DNA from 3 places in the Halomonas sp. NYA30 genome. Region 2 is predicted to be linked to each of the others. Evidence: predicted binding sites of a transcription regulator. Region 2 holds the regulator's gene; each other region holds the start of a gene.

Region 1 (5,645 bases), 1.1 Mb from region 2:
TCAGGTTCTTGTTATCCAGGTTCTTCAGCAGGGCCCAGCGCAGCGACTTGGGGTGCCCCTGCTCCCGGCGCTCTTTCTTGCGTACCTCGTCCAGCCGCTTGGTGAAGGTCTGTACGATATGGAACCAGTCGACCGTTACCTCGGCCTTGGGAAGGTGCTCGGTCACGCCACTAAGGAAGGCTGGCGACATATCGCAGACGACCTCGACCACATTATTCGGGTCGCCGCCATGGGCCGCCAGGAAGGCGCTGAAAGCCTGGATGGCATCCTTGCCGCAGCCTGGGACGGCAAAGATAACCGGTTCCCGCTTGCGCTGCATGTCGAGGAACACCGTGACATAGCGATGACCGCGCCGGGAGGCGGTTTCGTCCACGCCGACCGTCACCACCTTGGACAGATCCAGTTCCCCCAACATGCGGCCAACGTAGTGGTGCACGATGCGCCATAGTCGTTTGTCGGAAATCTCCAACTGGCGGGAGACGGCCAGTACCGGCATCTCCTTGACCAGTGACATGGCCGCTTGCTCGAACAGCAGGGTAAAGTCGCTGCCCGGCCGGGCCCAGGGCACCTCTATGCGCTTGACGCCATGGTCAGGACACTTCGTGCGCGGCACGCGAGCATGCAGGTAACAGTGATGCTGAAAGAAGTTCAGATGCCGCCAGGTTTTGTCGGCAAAGTCATGAGCTTGGCAGGCCTTACCACATTCTGGGCAGGGATAGAGACTGCCTCGCTCCGCCTCGACATAGAGGTCCAGGCGGTGGGGCGACACGGCGGTATCCAGGTACTGGTTCTTGAGGATCCAGGGCGCTTCCAAGCCCAGGCCGAGTGTTAGAATCTGGGTGCCGTCCATGTCATACCTCCTGCCGCTGTGGAGGTCATATTCTGGCCCAGCTCAGGGGGCGAATTCCACACCCAACGTCGAAGAGCCCCATCAGTTGATCAGTGACCCATCGAATTAGGCTGGGCAGTCGCTTCGTCACTTTCCAGGCGCTGCGTCGACGCTGATCACTTCTCAATTGAGCCTGCTCAGGCGCATAGCCAGCAGTAAGCCCATTGCGCTTTATCTCCCGGCTAATGGTGCTGCTGTGAACCCCAATAGCCTTGGCTATCTGTCGCTGGCTGATGCCAGTCTCAAGGTAAGCGAAAATTTGGTATCGTTGGGCCTGGGTCAGTTGTCGGTATCCCATTCTCTGCTTCACTTTGGTCGGTAAAGTCGAGAGGGTACCGGCGCTGGCCCTCCTTCCTCTACTGTGTGATCCAAAGTGCTGCGGTTATTCTATGAATCCAGACTCATATGTTGCATTATTTTCAACTCCTTAGCGTGAACGACTGAAGAGGTACTTGGCCAGCGAAGCGATCGCCAAGCCAATTAATAACAGCATGGCCAGGGGCATCAACCAGCCTAGCCACCCCATTGACCCCATAAAAGCAAAACATTCCGCGTTCATCATGCCATCACTCCTAAAAAAAGAGGCAATCGCCAAGGCTTATTGCGGGCCATGGTGGCTGGGCATGCTTCCTCTCATCTGTTCACGCTGCTCATCGGTCAGTAAGTCCTGCATCTGATTATGCATGCGCACGTTATCAGCCATCATATCGCCATGAAGGTTGGCCATTTGAGCATGCAGCGCCTTTATTTCCTCTGGTTCAGGGCGTTCAGTCTGCATGGTTTGCATCATGTCGTCGCGCAGGTTCATCAATTCGCCCATCCGCTCAAGCTGGGCCGCGCGGTGTTCTTGGCGCATCTCACGCATGGTACTCATCTGCTGCTCGTCGAGCATACCGCCAATGCCGGACATACTCCCCATGCCTTCCATCATTGGACAAGGCATCATCCCGCTTTGCCCTCCCATCATCATTCCTGGGTACATGCCTTCTTGACTGCCCATCATCATGCCCGAACCCATACCGACTTGGCCGTCCATCATATTGCCCTGACCTTGGGCGCCTTGGCTCATACCTTGAGCGAAGATGGCGCTGCTGGGGACACTGAGGCTTGCAGCCAGACCAATGACAAAGATCATCTTGTGTTTAACCATGATATTTCCTCTTATCATGTTGCTGGTCGAGACATCGCCTTATCCATTAAAAATGGAAGAAGGCGGAGTTAGCTTTCGTTATAAGCCTACAACCTATAGGTGGCCCAAAGGTAAAGGAGAAACCGATCCCAATACCTAAGTGTTGTCACAGATCATTTTTTCCGCCATTTTCAGCCCTGTTTCAGGTAGGTTGGCACGTTATAACACCGACTCATTTCCATGAAGAAAAGCACGACGCCATGCGCCTTGTTCGCCAAACAGGGCAGATGAACGATGTAAGAAGGCTCAGCCGAATCAGTTTTAGCGCCTCCGCGATGAAGTAACGGCATCCATTCAACCCTAAAAATATATAAGGATACGGTATGCAAAAGAAGACGAGTTCGCTCCCTATCATTCACGCTACCTTAGCAACGCTGTTGCTGTCGCTAGCAATCCCAGTGCTGGCCCATGAAGGGGGCGCAAGCACTTCGCCTAAGGATGGCGTCACCATTCAGGATTCCCCAGCAGAGATTGGCATCGAGTTTGGTGGCATGATGCGCATCACCCAGTTTGAAGTGACAGGCCCAAACGGCCCCGTTCCTCTTGATGGTCAGCCAGGCAGTGAACAGGTCGAACGCTACGTCGTGAAGCCCGGTGAAATTCTTTCGGCTGGGGACTACCAGGTGCACTGGCGCGGCCTATTGGATGACGGACACATGATGTCCGACGGTTTTAACTTCTCGGTCGAGCCCTGACCCGTGGCTTGGTGGTTCTCCGAAAATAGCCTCGATGTCTGGACCGTCGCGATGATTCTCGTGGCGGCCGGGATTTACCTTAGCGCCCTAGTCGCGACGGGGGCCGTGTTGTTTCGTCTAGCGTTTCCCCGGCTCCCTGATCACGACCGGAGGCGCGTCGCCCGCATGGGTGTCCTTTCTGCCTGGGCGGGGGTCATCCTGATTCTGTTCCAGTGGTCTTTAGAAGCTGGTTACCTTGGAGGCGGCAATATAGCGGCTGCAACCAACCCAATGTTGCTCGGGATCGTGTTCGATGGCGCGTCCGGGGGTCGACTAATACTGGTGGTAGCTGGTTTGCTGCTGGTCCAGGCGATTCAGCTTAATAACTTAGCGTTCTCGAAAACAGCCAACAGCTTGAGCCTAGTAGGCGTTTTATTGGTGATGCTGGCATTCGTGCAGGTGGGGCATACAGTAAACACCCCACGCCTCGTTCTGGCTGTCTTGCTGATCGTTCACCTGATGGCGGCAGCATTCTGGGTAGCCTCGCTGTGGCCGCTGTTCCACTTAGTGGGGCAACATTACAACCACGGCAATACCGCCCGCATTCTGACCCGTTTCGGGCAACTCGCCATGGGCGGAGTTGGCGTGTTGGTACTGGCGGGCGTCACTTTGGCCACGCTGCTAACAGGCGGTCTCACACCCCTGCTCACCACGGCATATGGACAGTTCTTGATCGGCAAAGTATTGATTGTCGCGGTGCTGCTGTTATTTGCTGCCGCGAACAAGTGGCGGCTTGTACCTGCCTTTGAGAGCGGCGATGCAACAGCCCCACGACGTTTGCAGCGCAGTATTGCGCTGGAGGTGGTGCTGGTCGTGGTTATCCTGCTGATCACGGCGGTGCTGACAAGGGTGACATCACCGAATGGGTGACCGTCAGGACAACCACCTTAGGTAGTTAAGAACCTAGCTTAATAGCTATAAGCAACGCTATCCGGAAGGCAAGGCCGATGCCATCCGCGCGCGACAAGAGATGCACACCCGCCACGTGGCCGTGGTGGTTCGTGGCATCTTGATGTGGTTCAGAAATTGTAGCCCAGACCAATCGTATAAGCCCAGATACCGTCCTCCTGAAACGCATCGGTGGCATCGTCGGTATCGCTGAACAGGAACTGATACTCAGCGCGAGCGAGGAAATAGGCCTTGGGCAGAACATAGTATTTCATACCCGTTTCCCGTCCCGCGAAGGCGCTGTCTTTGACGCCGTCTCCATAGATACCACCGAGGCTAGCACCGACGAAGGGCCGCGCACGACCATCAAGGAACTGATGGGTTAGGTAACCACGGGTTGAGCCGTTCCAGAAACCATCTGTGACGCCCGCCTTCGCCTTCGACATCGGCGTAATTGACGCTTTGCCGAACACCGGCAACCATGTTATCCCTCAGATACCAACCAAGATCAACAGTCTCACGCCGAAGTTTCCGCTATTAAAATTCCGATCGTTACTGCCAGTTCCAGAGATCGAAAACTCACGGACACCCCCTTGTGGGCCGTACTCTGAGTTTTGGGCGGATGCTGCCCTAGGCAGAACAGCGAGAAGACAAAAAGCCATTGCTGCAGTGTTGACTCTATTCATGAGGAGACCCTTCCTGACATTATTAGGATTGTATTTCCATAATGCACTATTCGTTATCTAGCGCGGATAGTAACGCGACCGATACCTTGGCGATCAAACGACACGGACCCGCACCATCATGTTCAGGGTCTGACATCACACGATCTGTGCGTTAGCACACACGTATATGATGGAATCTGAAAAACTGGCTACCGGATTGAGGATATGTGCTTCACCACAGCCGATCGACTCACCATCGGCATTATGCTCGGCTACATCGTATCCGGACTGATCATTCTTAGGCATCAGTTCCCGGCTGCCTTGCTAGCAACGGTTCTTTACTGATCATTTATTAGTTCTGGTCGACCGGTCGATTCCACCGCCTCGACTGGGTCAGCGACGCGACATGGTTTCTATATGAAGGCCATCGCTCGGCTAGGTGGCTATCTATATCGCTCCAGAGATACCCCTTTAAGGGCAGCCTTCATTGACGAGGTTTCATCCGCGTAGCTGATAATATTGTAAGTTTCCAGGCTTTAAATCCAAATGCAGGAAAAACTTGCGCGCAATTGAAAGGTTGCTGGGAGCAATTTCCGAATAACTAATCGCGGGCCGAAGTGAGGCGATCGCCTTGCAAGATGAGTTCCACGCCCTATCACGATAATCGCATAAGTTGTGGGACAAACTCTTTAGATCATATTTTTGATAACTAATCTTTCATGAGAAGCACAGGTGCGAATCCCCCACCTGGCGTACGGAAATTGGTCGTCTGTCCTCGATAAAGTCTCGCTGCGGCCATTAACAGTGTGCCGCGATAGGTATACAGTCTAACGTCGACCTTGAGATTTTTACGCTGTCCATCGACCAGAACGAGGCGTTCGGAGGGAGGCACATGGGCCTGGGCAATATAGTCGCTTTCCAAGATTTGGCTGAATGTTTTTTTGGTGAGTTTACTTCCCCGGTACACTCCCTTACTTCCGTGGCCTGCGACAGGTTTGAAGAACCACTGCCGTCGCTGTTGCCAAAGGGTATCAGCATTATCAGCGCTGACCTGTAAGGTACGGGGAATACAAGAGCGAAGTAATTCGGCATTTTGAGCGCTCAACCCCCAAGCCATAAGCGTCGCGGGATCTGATAACACAGCCAAGTTGCGTTTGTCCGCGAACAATGCGTGTGCATGGGGATTTGGGGTTATGACTGCGCCTCCGTCCAACCAGGCAGAGTGTAAGGCGGAGTTTCCGGGTGCTTCGAGCCCAAAATCCACTAAGCGATTGTAAACC
Region 2 (5,645 bases):
GAAGGGCAGCTGATCTGTGACTATCGTTATGACCTACAAAGTGCTGTGAACGAGGGCGTTTGCAGAGCCCCACGGATTACGCTGATCGATAACCCTTTAATCAGGCTCGTCGAGGAAAAAGAAAACACTGAGTCTGTTCGAGGGTTTTCATGCTTCTCTCAACTACTCAGTGAGTCACCCGTTAGCTACGAAGACCTGTTGCGCCATGATGACATCCTCAATGCTGTGCTGGATATAGGTATTCATCAGCTGAGTGAAACCCGACATAAGACCCCTCAAGCTGGGGGGCTAGTGGTGGCAACGGATATTGAGCATGCCCACCAAATTGCTGCAATACTGAATGCTAAGCATCAAAGCTATGTCGTGGTCACCAGTAAAACACCTCGGGCTCAGCAACTAATCGACCGGTTTCGGCATGACAACACCTGCTGGATTGTAGCGGTTAGCATGATTTCTGAAGGCACAGATATACAGCGTCTTTCAGTTTGCTGTTACCTCAGTCGCATTCGTACCGAGCTTCACTACAGGCAGGTTCTTGGTCGCATCTTAAGAAAGATGGGCACTGATGACAGAGAGGCGTGGCTTTACGTGATCGCTGAACCTACCCTACGTAAATACTCGCAAAGAATCGCCAATGACCTTCCCGAGGATCAATCCACGCTGCAGGCAAAAAAGCTTAATGATCGTCTAACTAAATCCCACGCTGAGCACGCCGATGGCAATACCGAGGGCGCAAAAGAAAGTGAAGATAATCCCCTTTCCGTAAAAGAGCAGAACGGTAAGCGCGAGCTGCAAGTTACTGAGGCTTCATTACTGACGCTGAGCTTTTCTCAATACTACCGGCAGTATCTATTATCGCTAATGTAGTTTTTTCTTTCCATGGCTACCCCCACCCATCTTCAAGGTTCATAAAGTGTACCTTTTGACACGCTTCTATTATCTTTAAAACTCAATGGGTAATAAGTGTCGTTTGGGGTTATAGCTAAGGTTCAAAAGAAAGCCCCATTTTATGATCCAAAATTGAGAATACAGCTCAATGGCGACGATCGGCTACCTCCGAGTCAGCTCTAGCGAACAAAGCACCCAATCTCAACTTAGCGAGATTGCGAATCGACAAAATGTCGAATGTTGGTCATATGCTCATGCATCTGAAGCTTCTGCTAGCTCAGGAATTTGAAACACTCTATCTCCCATCGAATATCTCAATTCATCTGTCGAAAATTTATGCCATCTGATTTAGAATATTGGTTATGAAGATTTTGATTTGTTATTTATTTATAACTTTTATTTTAATGGTGGTTTATGAAGCCTAAAGAAAAGATGGATTTGAACAAGCTTTATAAAAAAATAAGGGCTAACGCTGGGAGAGCTGTTTGTGATTATTCTATGATTGAAGATGGTGACAAAGTAATGGCTGCCATAAGTGGTGGCAAAGATTCATTTGTTATGCTTGATACTCTGTTGTATTTGAAGAGAGTAGCACCGATTAAGTTTGATGTGGTCGCTGTGAATCTCGACCAAAAACAACCCGGTTTTCCGGAGCATGTTCTTCCTGGCTTCTTCAAAAAGAATAATATTGATTATTATATTATAGATAAGGATACATATTCAATTGTTAAAGAGAAAACTCCTGAAGGGAAAACTACTTGTTCACTTTGTTCGAGACTTAGAAGGGGTTCTCTATATGGGTTTGCTGAGGAGATTGGGGCTACAAAAATAGCTCTTGGCCATCACATGGATGACATTGTAGAAACTCTTTTTTTGAATATGTTTTTTAACGGTAAGTTAAAGGCAATGCCTCCTAAGCTGCTAAGTGATGATCGCAGAAATATTGTAATAAGACCGCTTTCTTATTGTCGTGAGAAAGATATTGCTAAGCTGGCATCAATTGTAGAATTTCCAATTATTCCATGTAATCTTTGTGGTTCTCAGGAGAACTTACAAAGACAGAATATAAAAAACATGTTGGCAGGCTGGGAAAAACAAAAAGCGGGTTGTATTGAAAACATATTTAACGGTATCCAGAATGTAAGTCCAAGCCAACTAGCTGACTTAAATCTTTTCGATTTCCACAATCTCGATATCGACAGGTCTAGTAAAGTCATCTCGAACCATACTGGCAGTGTAGATGTTTCTTCGACCAATTTTATAGAAGCAATCAACCTATGATTTTGTAAAGAATACATTGGTGTATCTGGGCTGTCTTTGGTTATATTTTGATCAACTGCATTTGCTTAAAGCTTTTTTTTACAAAAAATGAATTTTTTGTATGGCTTGTGTTTGTTTTCTTTAGAAGAAAGAAAATTAAGTGACTGTATTGTAATGCTTTACTCACTCACTCACTCTTCCTCTTTTAAAAAAATTTGGCATATAAGGCAAGGACAGCTATACGATGCTGGAGATTTTGCGCAACTTGCAGCGCAACGCGCCGGTCAATTTCTCACTGGTAGCGGTCAATCTGGATCAAAAACAGCCCGGTTTTCCCGAGCATGTGCTGCCTGCGTATCTGGATAAGCAGGGCGTGGAATATCACATTGTCGAGCGTGATACTTATTCGGTGGTGAAAGAAAAAACGCCAGAAGGTAAAACGACTTGCGCGCTCTGTTCACGCCTGCGCCGCGGTTCGCTGTATGGCTTTGCCGAAGAGATTGGCGCCAATAAAATTGCCCTGGGCCACCACCGTGAAGACATCCTTGAAACCCTGTTTCTCAATATGTTCTTTGGCGGCAACTTAAAAGCGATGCCGCCTAAGCTACTTTCTGATGATGGTAAAAATATCGTCATTCGGCCGTTGGCTTACTGTAAAGAGGCGGATATTGCCGAGTTTTCACGGCTGATGGAATTCCCGATTATTCCCTGCAATCTATGCGGTTCGCAGCCCAATATGCAGCGTCAGGTCGTCAAAGAGATGCTCGCCGAGTGGGACAAAAAATTCCCCGGTCGCCTGGAAAGCATGTTTAAAGCCGTTACCAATATTGCGCCTTCCCAGCTAGCGGATCGCAATCTCTTTGATTTTGAAGGGCTAGAAGCCAAACAGGCAGAACTACTGGCCGGGCGTATCCAGGCATTTAACGTCAGCTAGCGTTTTGCTCCTCTTCGGCGAGGGTGATTAAGCGCTGCATATCAAGAATATTGACCTCTCGCCCGGATACCGCCACTACGCTCTGCTGCTGGAAGCGGCTTAAAATCCGGCTGACGGTTTCCACCGCTAAACCCAAATAGTTGCCGATATCGGCCCTGGGCATGGAAAGGCGGAAACTGTAGGGCGAGTAGCCACGGCGACGAAAACGATCTGAAAGCGTGATTAAAAAGCTCGCCAGCCGCTGGTCGGCGGTTTTACGTGACAGCAGGCGCATCATGCGCCGGTCGTCGCGCAACTCTTTGCTCATGCTGCGATACAGCTGGCCACGCAGTTCGGGCAACTCCTCAGAGAGTGAGTCCAAGCGATCAAAGGGAATCTCGCAAACGGTGGTCGTTTCCAGGGCAATTACACTCCCTGGGTAGTGCTCTTCATCGATCCCGTCCAACCCCACTAGTTCGCTGGGGAGGTAGAAATTGGTCAGTTGTTCGCTGCCGTTTCCCTCTGATGTGACTTGTTTCAAACTGCCCGAACGTACCGCATAAACGCTGGTAAAAGTATCGCCTTGGCGAAATAGTGGCTCGCCTTTTTTCAGCGGTGCGCGACGACGAATAATGGCATCGAACTGGCCCATATCGTCTATCTCAAGGGCAAGTGGCAAGCATAGTGAGCTCAAGCTGCAGGTTTGGCAGCGAGCTTCATGGAGTAGCGAGCGTCGGCGGCTCATGGGTTCCAACATGCATAACTCCTTGAGTAGCGTCGTGAGTGGCAGGTAATCATTACGCCGTGCTGAGGTAGGCTTCTCTTAGTATGGAAGCTTCATTTCGTTAGCGATAGCTTGTTTACACAATCTTTGAGTAGTGCTTGCCTGATTGCTGCGGCAGGTGAGCATCAAACGCCATGGCTAAGTGACGAATCAGCAGCCGTCCCATGGGCGTCGCGCTAAGCTGGTCGCCGCTGCGCGTCAGCAGGCCATCTCGCTCGGCGCCCTGTAAGTGCTCAAGCGCTTGCGCAAAGTAACGCGGGGCATCAATGTTCCAGCGTTGATCGATGGCGGCCAGATCAATGCGCATATCACACATTAGTCGCTCAATAACGTCCCGGCGGATCAGGTCATCGTCACTTAAGCGCAGCCCACGTACGGTTGCCAATTGGCCTTGATCCAGCGCTGCTTCATAGCGGGCCAGATCGCTAGGGTTCTGTGCATAGACGTCATCGACGCGAGAAATCGCCGACACGCCAAGCCCGATTAAGTCGCACTGGGCGTGACTGGAGTAGCCTTGAAAGTTGCGCTGGAGCGAGCCTTCGCGCTGGGCGATCGCCAAGCTGTCATCAGGACGAGCAAAGTGATCCATGCCGATGTGCACATAACCGGCCGCGGTGAGCATCTCAATCGTGGTGCGCAGAATCGCCAGCTTCTCTTCGCTGCCCGGCAGGTCATCGATGTTAATCCGCCGCTGGGGGGCAAAGCGCTCGGGCATGTGGGCGTAGTTAAACACAGAAAGCCGTGCGGGATTTAACTCGATCACTTGGCGCAAGGTGTCTGCAAAGCTTTTTTCAGTCTGAAAGGGCAAGCCGTATATTAAATCGAGATTGAGCGAACGAAAGCCCAGCCGGTGTGCTTCATCCATCAGCGTCTCGGTGAGTACCCGTGGCTGAATACGGTTAATGGCTTTCTGCACCAGCGGGCTTAAGTCCTGCACGCCTAAACTGATGCGATTGAAACCGAGCGACTGCAGGTGGCGCAGCGTAAATACGTCCGCTTCGCGTGGGTCGATTTCAATCGCGTAATCGCGATCAGACGCGGACGAGAGACCAAAGCGCGCGTCCAGGCGATCAATCAAGTCGCCCATCTGGTTCAAGTTAAGAAACGTCGGTGTTCCGCCACCCCAGTGCAACTGCTTCACCGGTCGTGTGGTATCCAGGTGGCGAGCGGTCAGCACCATTTCACGGTCAAGCCGGGATAGGTACGGCTCGGCCAGGGCGGTGTTCTTGGTGGCGATTTTATTACACGCGCAGTAAAAGCAAATTTTGCGGCAGAAGGGGATATGCACATACAGCGAAAGAGGACGTTGGCTGGCATTGCTGCGCTCTAACGCCTGAGTCAAATCGCTCGGGGTAAATTGGTCGTGAAACGACAACGCCGTGGGGTAGGACGTATAGCGCGGGCCGCTGGTGTCGTAACGGCGCAGCAAGGCTTCATCCCATTTTTTCTGCTCCGGTGCTGCCCCGGCCATGGTTGAAGTCATCGTAGAAGAAGCCGCGAGGGCATGAACGGGCATGAAGTGACGCTCCGGCGTTAAAAGTGGCGTTAAAGCTTTGATGCCAGCCTAACGCGCGGCGCCGATATAAATATTGAGCCATGTCATGTTAATGAAGGTTGTGTGCTGTGAGTGTCCACAGCTGCCACAGCGCAAAAGCAATGATCGTCAGCGCGGCCACGCTGCGCGTTGCCGGGTGACGAATCAGGTGGCTTAACTGGCGCGCGGCAAGCCCGGTGGCCAGCAGCGCAGGTAGCGTGCCCAGTCCAAAGGCGCCCATCAATAGTGCGCCCTGGAGCGGGTCG
Region 3 (5,645 bases), 1.1 Mb from region 2:
AGGGTGGCCAGCAAACTGTAGAGCAACGCGGTGCCGGTACCGATCGCGATTAGCGTGAACATATTAAGGCTGCGATGCACTAGCGAACGCCATCCGCGTACAAAGAATGGCCAACCTGCCCAGACGACTACCGGCGTTGCCAGCAGCAGTTGAATCCAGTTAGAGGTTTGCTGGGAAATAAAATGCATAAGGCCAAACACGTGGCCACCCATTTCTAGGGCAAACACGGGGAGGGTCAGTACTAGGCCGATCCAGAAACGCCTGGTCATGTCCTTGAGTTCGTCCGAAGGGCCGGTGTCAGCAGAGACGGTCTCAGGTTCCAGCGCCATGCCACAGATTGGACAGTCGCCTGGGCCTTCTCGTCGAACTTCTGGGTGCATCGGGCAAGTATAAATAGACCCCGAGGGTACTGACGCTTGTGACTGTTTGCTTGGCTCAAGATACGCATCAGGCTTGGCAATAAACTTTTCCTGACACTTTTCTGAGCAGAAGTACCAAGTCTTACCCGCGTGATCGGCACGGTGGCGGGAGGTATGGGGATCAACGTCCATGCCACAAACAGGGTCTTTCACCTTTGTCTCGTTATGGTCTTCAGACATCGTTCATTCTCCCCGTTTGGCGAACAAGGCGCATGGCTTCGTGCTCTTCAAGTGCTAAAAGGGAATCTAAGAGCTCTTTAGCCTCAGGAATTTCCGCTTTGCCAACGAGGGTTCGATAAAGGTTTATCGTTTGTTCATGGAAATCAAAAACCTCTCGGCAAATGTCGTCAACACTTAGCGTGGAATAGGGCGCATCGCAGGTACGATGCGTACGGATAGGTTTATGCTCCAAATAGTCATAAACGTAGGTTTTTAATGCTTTCGCGTCAGCAGTCTGTTCAAAGCGCGCCACAACGCGCTGCATTTCCGCTTCCTGTGCAGCTAAGTAATTGAGCAACATGCGAGCGCGCTCTTCTTCGTGTATATCGGCGCAATGAGCAAGGCAAGCTGCAAGATGCTCGTGTAACTGACGGGTCCAATCGATCAATTCACCAAAGGTTCTAACGTCCATTTGGTACCTCCTATAACGCTATTAACGTTAATGAGTGTGAGAGTGCTCGCTATCGTTTGAAGCGTCGCGTTTGGATAGGAAAATCCATTCGCCGAGTAAAAGAGTAGCCATTACTACGCCAGCAACGATGAGCACCATGGGGTCCGAGATGGCTTTTACCCATAAAAAGCCGATTAACACGACAGCATCTAGTAGTATGGCAATGCTAGGAATAACAGGATTAGCCCCCACTCTGTCCTTGAGATGACGAAGCACACCCCAGTGGATGGCCATATCCATGATCAGGTAGAAAATGATGCCTAATGCTGCGATGCGGCTCAGGTCAAAAAAAGCGGTGAGCACTAAGCCAAATACGATAGTGTACACCAGTGTATGCTTTTGTACACTGCCGGGCATGTGGAAATGGCGGTGAGGAACCAGCTTCATTTCTGTCAGCATGGCGAGCATGCGTGAAACGGCAAAGACGCTGGCGATGATACCGCCCGCCGTTGCCAACATGGCGAGAATGACGGTAAACGCAACTGCCGCTTCACCCAGTGCGGGACGGGCAGCGGCGGCCAGGGAGTAGTCTTGGGTTTCGATAATTTCAGGCAAAGATAGGTTGCTGGCAACGGCAAAACCGACAAGGGCATAGATCACCACGCATAGCGCAATCGAGATCGTGATAGCTTTGCCAAGATTCCGCTTAGGATCTTTAAGCTCCGAACCACTATTGGTAATCGTCGTGAAGCCTTTAAATGCCAGTATGCCGAGCGCCGTAGCACCTAAAAAGCCCGTTATCGTAGGCGTAGGTGCATCGTTGCCAGCACCCATTTCGATGGAGTCGGCAATAAACACGCCGACAATACCAAACACTATAATGCCACCTATTTTGATAAATCCGAGCACCGAGGCGACGGTCTCGATCAAGCGGTTGGCGGATAAATTGATCAAAAAGGCTATTAGCAGTAAACCAACCCCGAGTAGGGGCACAAATAGTGAACGATCCCCCAGGTCAAACAACTCAAGCGTGTAGGAACCAAACGTTCTCGCCAAAAAACTCTGTGCGATCACCATGGAAAAATACATCAGGAGGGCATGAAAGGCGGTGGGAAGCGTCGGGCCATACGCTTTCTGTAAATACATGCCAATCCCACCTGCTGATGGGAAGGTATTGGACATTTTAACGTAAGAATAAGCGCTGAAAGAGACAATGACGGCAGCGGCCAGAAAGGCTAGAGGAAATAGCCGACCAGTCATTTCGGCCATTTGGCCGGTTAGCGCAAAAATACCGGCCCCAATCATCACGCCGGTGCCTAATGCAACGGCACCGACCAACGAAAGACTGTTTTCTTTATATTGTGGCGTTCTATCCTGCCCAACCATGAAAGCGACTCCTTGTATTAACGGCAACCACAGCAGCAATAACTGCCGAGGACTCCTGTGCGGTGTTTTTTGATGCTATATAAATTAAAAATAGAACCTATGTGCAGCCACATGGCAAATGACTAACGGAATGTCTGATTTTGCGAGGCCACAGGCAAGCAGCTCTTACCCTAAACTAGCTAGTCTTGCTCCTGGTTGTGTCATGTAGCCGTTATGACTATTAATGACAGCTCCAAGGTTCCTGTTTAGCGTTGTCTTTAACGTTCTGATCGACGAAACGGTAATACTCCTTCTTAAAGCGGTTCCACCGATCAGCGCTGACCTGTATGTCATGGAGCTTGAGAATTTTTTCAACGTCATCGATGCAGAGCCTCAGCGCATCGTAAGCAAGGCTGATATTTCGGTTTTTCTCGTTGTAGACCACCTTATCCATTCCATAGAGTCGGTCGATATCTGACAGCGCTTCTTCAATGCGTTTGGATTTACTAGGCTTGATTTTTAAATTCCGAGTCACCAGTGTGTTTTTGGAAACACCCAAGCGGTGCTCTTGTTGTGTCGTTTTCATGGTCTTTCTCCCAGGCGCGTACATGTATATATAGAGTGGTTCAGTCCTTGTCTATTTTGTCCTTATGACCGCCGTGGTGTTTATGCATGAAAATATGCATCAGTGGGCATGCTGCCAAAAAGAGGAAAGGTAAGAACTGAAATAGGTGGAGACGGTGCTCGGTTCCAATCAGGTATCCCGCCCAAATGACAAACCCAGCAAGTGGCACCCACAACATCAGCAAACGACTACTTGTACTGTTACTCATAATCACCTCAGTAACTCGCCCAAAGAGCCAACAGCAGTTAAGGCCGTTGGTTTGGGAAAAATCAAATAAATAACCCCAATAACAGCATGGATGATTTGTCTGAACGCAACCTGAACAGCATCGGAGGGAAATATGATCCTGATCAAGCGCCTCGCAAAAAGTAGGCGATAATTACCCAAGCGGTATCCATAGCCTCATTCCCATCATCATTAGGTTTTCGGTGAGCGATACAAAGCTTAATGGGTATAAAGCCCCACGGTGGTCTCTCCCACTTGGGTTTCCAGGGCCGAAACATACGTCGAGCCGATTGCCAAGGCCATAACCGTCATGCTGACCAAGGGAATCTTCTTGTTATTCCACATGATGACACCTTTTTATGAATTGGTTTGTTTTTACGCCGATTGCGGCACTATAAGGTTAGCGAAAATTCCTGAATTAAAGCTGAATTTGTTTGCCGAGATACTAGTTTTTCATAAAAAAGGTCAGCTCATGGCTGACCTTCTTAATTCATGTCAAGACTAAAGGATATCAATAGGCGACATGTAGTTCATAACGGTTACTGTCACTTTGGTTATTACCTCCCAATGAGCTACCACTCACCTCAAGCTGATAATTTCCAGGTTGCAGCTGACGAATAAGTTCGAAGTGCCCCCGTGGGCTGGAAGCTTCTGCTACCTGCTGTCCCGCCTCATTATAAAGAACAGCTGAAATGCGGTTGCCAGTGCTTGTAATGCCCGGAAAATGTTCACTTGTCACTTGGAGGGTAGTCGCTTGTTCAATATTAATATTGAAACGCTTCGAGTGCCCTTGTGCAAGAATCAGCGTAGAAGATACGCCTCTTTCAAGCGTCGGAGCGCCTTGAGAGGTGTTACCTAAGCTAGCCAAGACAGGTGTAGATAGTATAGTTGCTACCGTTGCGCCAAAAATAATTGCTTTAAATTTCATGGTGGTTTACTCCGTTGGTTATTTACAATTTAATAATAACCTTAGAGTATGAATTGAAGCTGAATTTAGTGGTTTTTTAGCAAAAAAAACGCCACCTTCCGGTGGCGCAAGTTATAGAGTGCTTAACGATTTAAAATATTAACCTGACACCTGCCACCACGCCGGTATCTTCGGTATTATTCCCGCCAGCACGAGAAAGGTCAGCGGTATCGCCATACTCTTTTACCCAGTAAGCGCCCACGTAAGGCGCAAAGCGTCTGGTCACTTCGTAGCCCAGGCGCATGCCGACACGCACTGAGTTAAGGCCCTCACCCACACCAAACTCCTTAACTTCGCTGGCAGCTACGGCAATTTCGGTACGCGGCTGTAGGTAGAGCCGCTGAGTCAGGCGCAGATCGTACTCGCTTTCCAGGCTGGCGGAGATATCGCCTTCATCGCTTATCATCAAGTCGAGATCGGTCTCGAAGCGATAGGGGGCGAGCCCCAATAGGCTGATGACGCCGAAATAGCGTTCGGGATAGTCATTCGTAGCGATACCGCCCTGATAACCGATGCCGCCCTGAAGTTCCCAGAAGTCGGCAATCAAACGACTATAAAGCAGGTTGAGGGACTCGAATTCTGCATCTTCGCCATCGCCCTGGACGTTTTCGCCTTCGCCTTCCACGTATAGGCGATTGAAATCACCGCCATACCAGGCCTGGAAATCCCAGACCAAGGCATCCCCCCCCTTGTCGGGCGAAGCATATTCCAAGCGATCGACCCGTACCGTGGTCATCGGGTGCTCCACGACCGGTGACGGCCAGCCGGCCGGGGCGTCATAGCCGTCTTCGGCTTGAGCAGTCGTGGCGGCGGCCATGCCGAGGGCGGCGCTGGCGAGGGTTAAGTAGTGCTTGGTTTTCATACTGCCTCCTTAAGAAACCTGAACAACGCGGAACATGCCGGCATCCATGTGATAGAGAAGGTGGCAGTGGAACGCCCAACTGCCCTCGGCGTCTGCAGTGATCAGCGCAGACACGCGCTCGCCGGGCTTCACGTTCAAGGTGTGTTTGCGCGGAATCAATTCACCCTGGCCGTTTTCCAGCTCCATCCACATGCCGTGGAGGTGGATAGGATGCTCCATCATGGTGTCGTTAATCAGAATTAGGCGCAGCCGCTCATCTTTCTCAAAATGAATAGGGCCGGTCACTTCGCTAAACTTCTTACCGTCGAACGACCACATATAACGCTCCATATTGCCGGTCAGGTGCAGCTCAAGCTCACGGCCTGGCTCACGGCGATCAGGCCATGGTGTGAACGCTTTGAGATCCCGGTAAACCAATACGCGTCGTTCGTCAGGATCAATGCCGATTCCCGCCTGGTTATAGCGAGAGCCCGGCTGAGCTTCACCGGCGAGAAGCAAACCATTTGCGCCTATTTTGGCCTGCTCGGCTGCCATCCCCCCCATAGTAGAGTGATCCATGCCTTGCATGTTGG

What was found. The regulator FNR, encoded in region 2, switches genes on or off when oxygen is low (the NO sensors DNR and NnrR bind a similar motif). The targets are predictions, from matches to a motif close to TTGATNTANATCAA.
Region 1: a site for FNR is predicted at 2,182-2,195, ahead of ACWI0H_RS11330 (copper resistance CopC family protein). Genes of this name have one in related genera too.
Region 3: a site for FNR is predicted at 3,360-3,373, ahead of ACWI0H_RS11385 (DUF2933 domain-containing protein). Genes of this name have one in related genera too.

The regions. Positions count from the first base shown of each region.
Region 1 is NZ_OZ334477.1:2,439,314-2,444,958, forward strand. Features, by position in the region: gene ACWI0H_RS11310 (ISL3 family transposase) at 1-850, opposite strand, end outside; partial or broken gene ACWI0H_RS11315 (transposase) at 933-1,187, opposite strand; gene ACWI0H_RS11320 (hypothetical protein) at 1,317-1,451, opposite strand; gene ACWI0H_RS11325 (hypothetical protein) at 1,488-2,039, opposite strand; gene ACWI0H_RS11330 (copper resistance CopC family protein) at 2,402-2,773, shown strand; gene ACWI0H_RS11335 (copper resistance D family protein) at 2,777-3,682, shown strand; gene ACWI0H_RS11340 (hypothetical protein) at 3,832-4,173, opposite strand; gene ACWI0H_RS11345 (ATP-grasp domain-containing protein) at 5,075-5,645, opposite strand, start outside.
Region 2 is NZ_OZ334477.1:3,588,178-3,593,822, reverse strand. Features, by position in the region: gene ACWI0H_RS16690 (DEAD/DEAH box helicase) at 1-867, shown strand, start outside; gene ttcA (tRNA 2-thiocytidine(32) synthetase TtcA) at 1,303-2,169, shown strand; partial or broken gene ttcA (tRNA 2-thiocytidine(32) synthetase TtcA) at 2,375-3,082, shown strand; gene fnr (fumarate/nitrate reduction transcriptional regulator Fnr) at 3,075-3,818, opposite strand; gene hemN (oxygen-independent coproporphyrinogen III oxidase) at 3,922-5,361, opposite strand; gene ACWI0H_RS16665 (sulfite exporter TauE/SafE family protein) at 5,450-5,645, opposite strand, start outside.
Region 3 is NZ_OZ334477.1:2,450,063-2,455,707, reverse strand. Features, by position in the region: gene ACWI0H_RS11405 (heavy metal translocating P-type ATPase) at 1-599, opposite strand, end outside; gene ACWI0H_RS11400 (hypothetical protein) at 592-1,050, opposite strand; gene ACWI0H_RS11395 (APC family permease) at 1,078-2,415, opposite strand; gene ACWI0H_RS11390 (hypothetical protein) at 2,636-2,980, opposite strand; gene ACWI0H_RS11385 (DUF2933 domain-containing protein) at 3,021-3,197, opposite strand; gene ACWI0H_RS11380 (hypothetical protein) at 3,464-3,589, opposite strand; gene ACWI0H_RS11375 (hypothetical protein) at 3,756-4,172, opposite strand; gene ACWI0H_RS11370 (copper resistance protein B) at 4,303-5,073, opposite strand; gene ACWI0H_RS11365 (copper resistance system multicopper oxidase) at 5,083-5,645, opposite strand, start outside.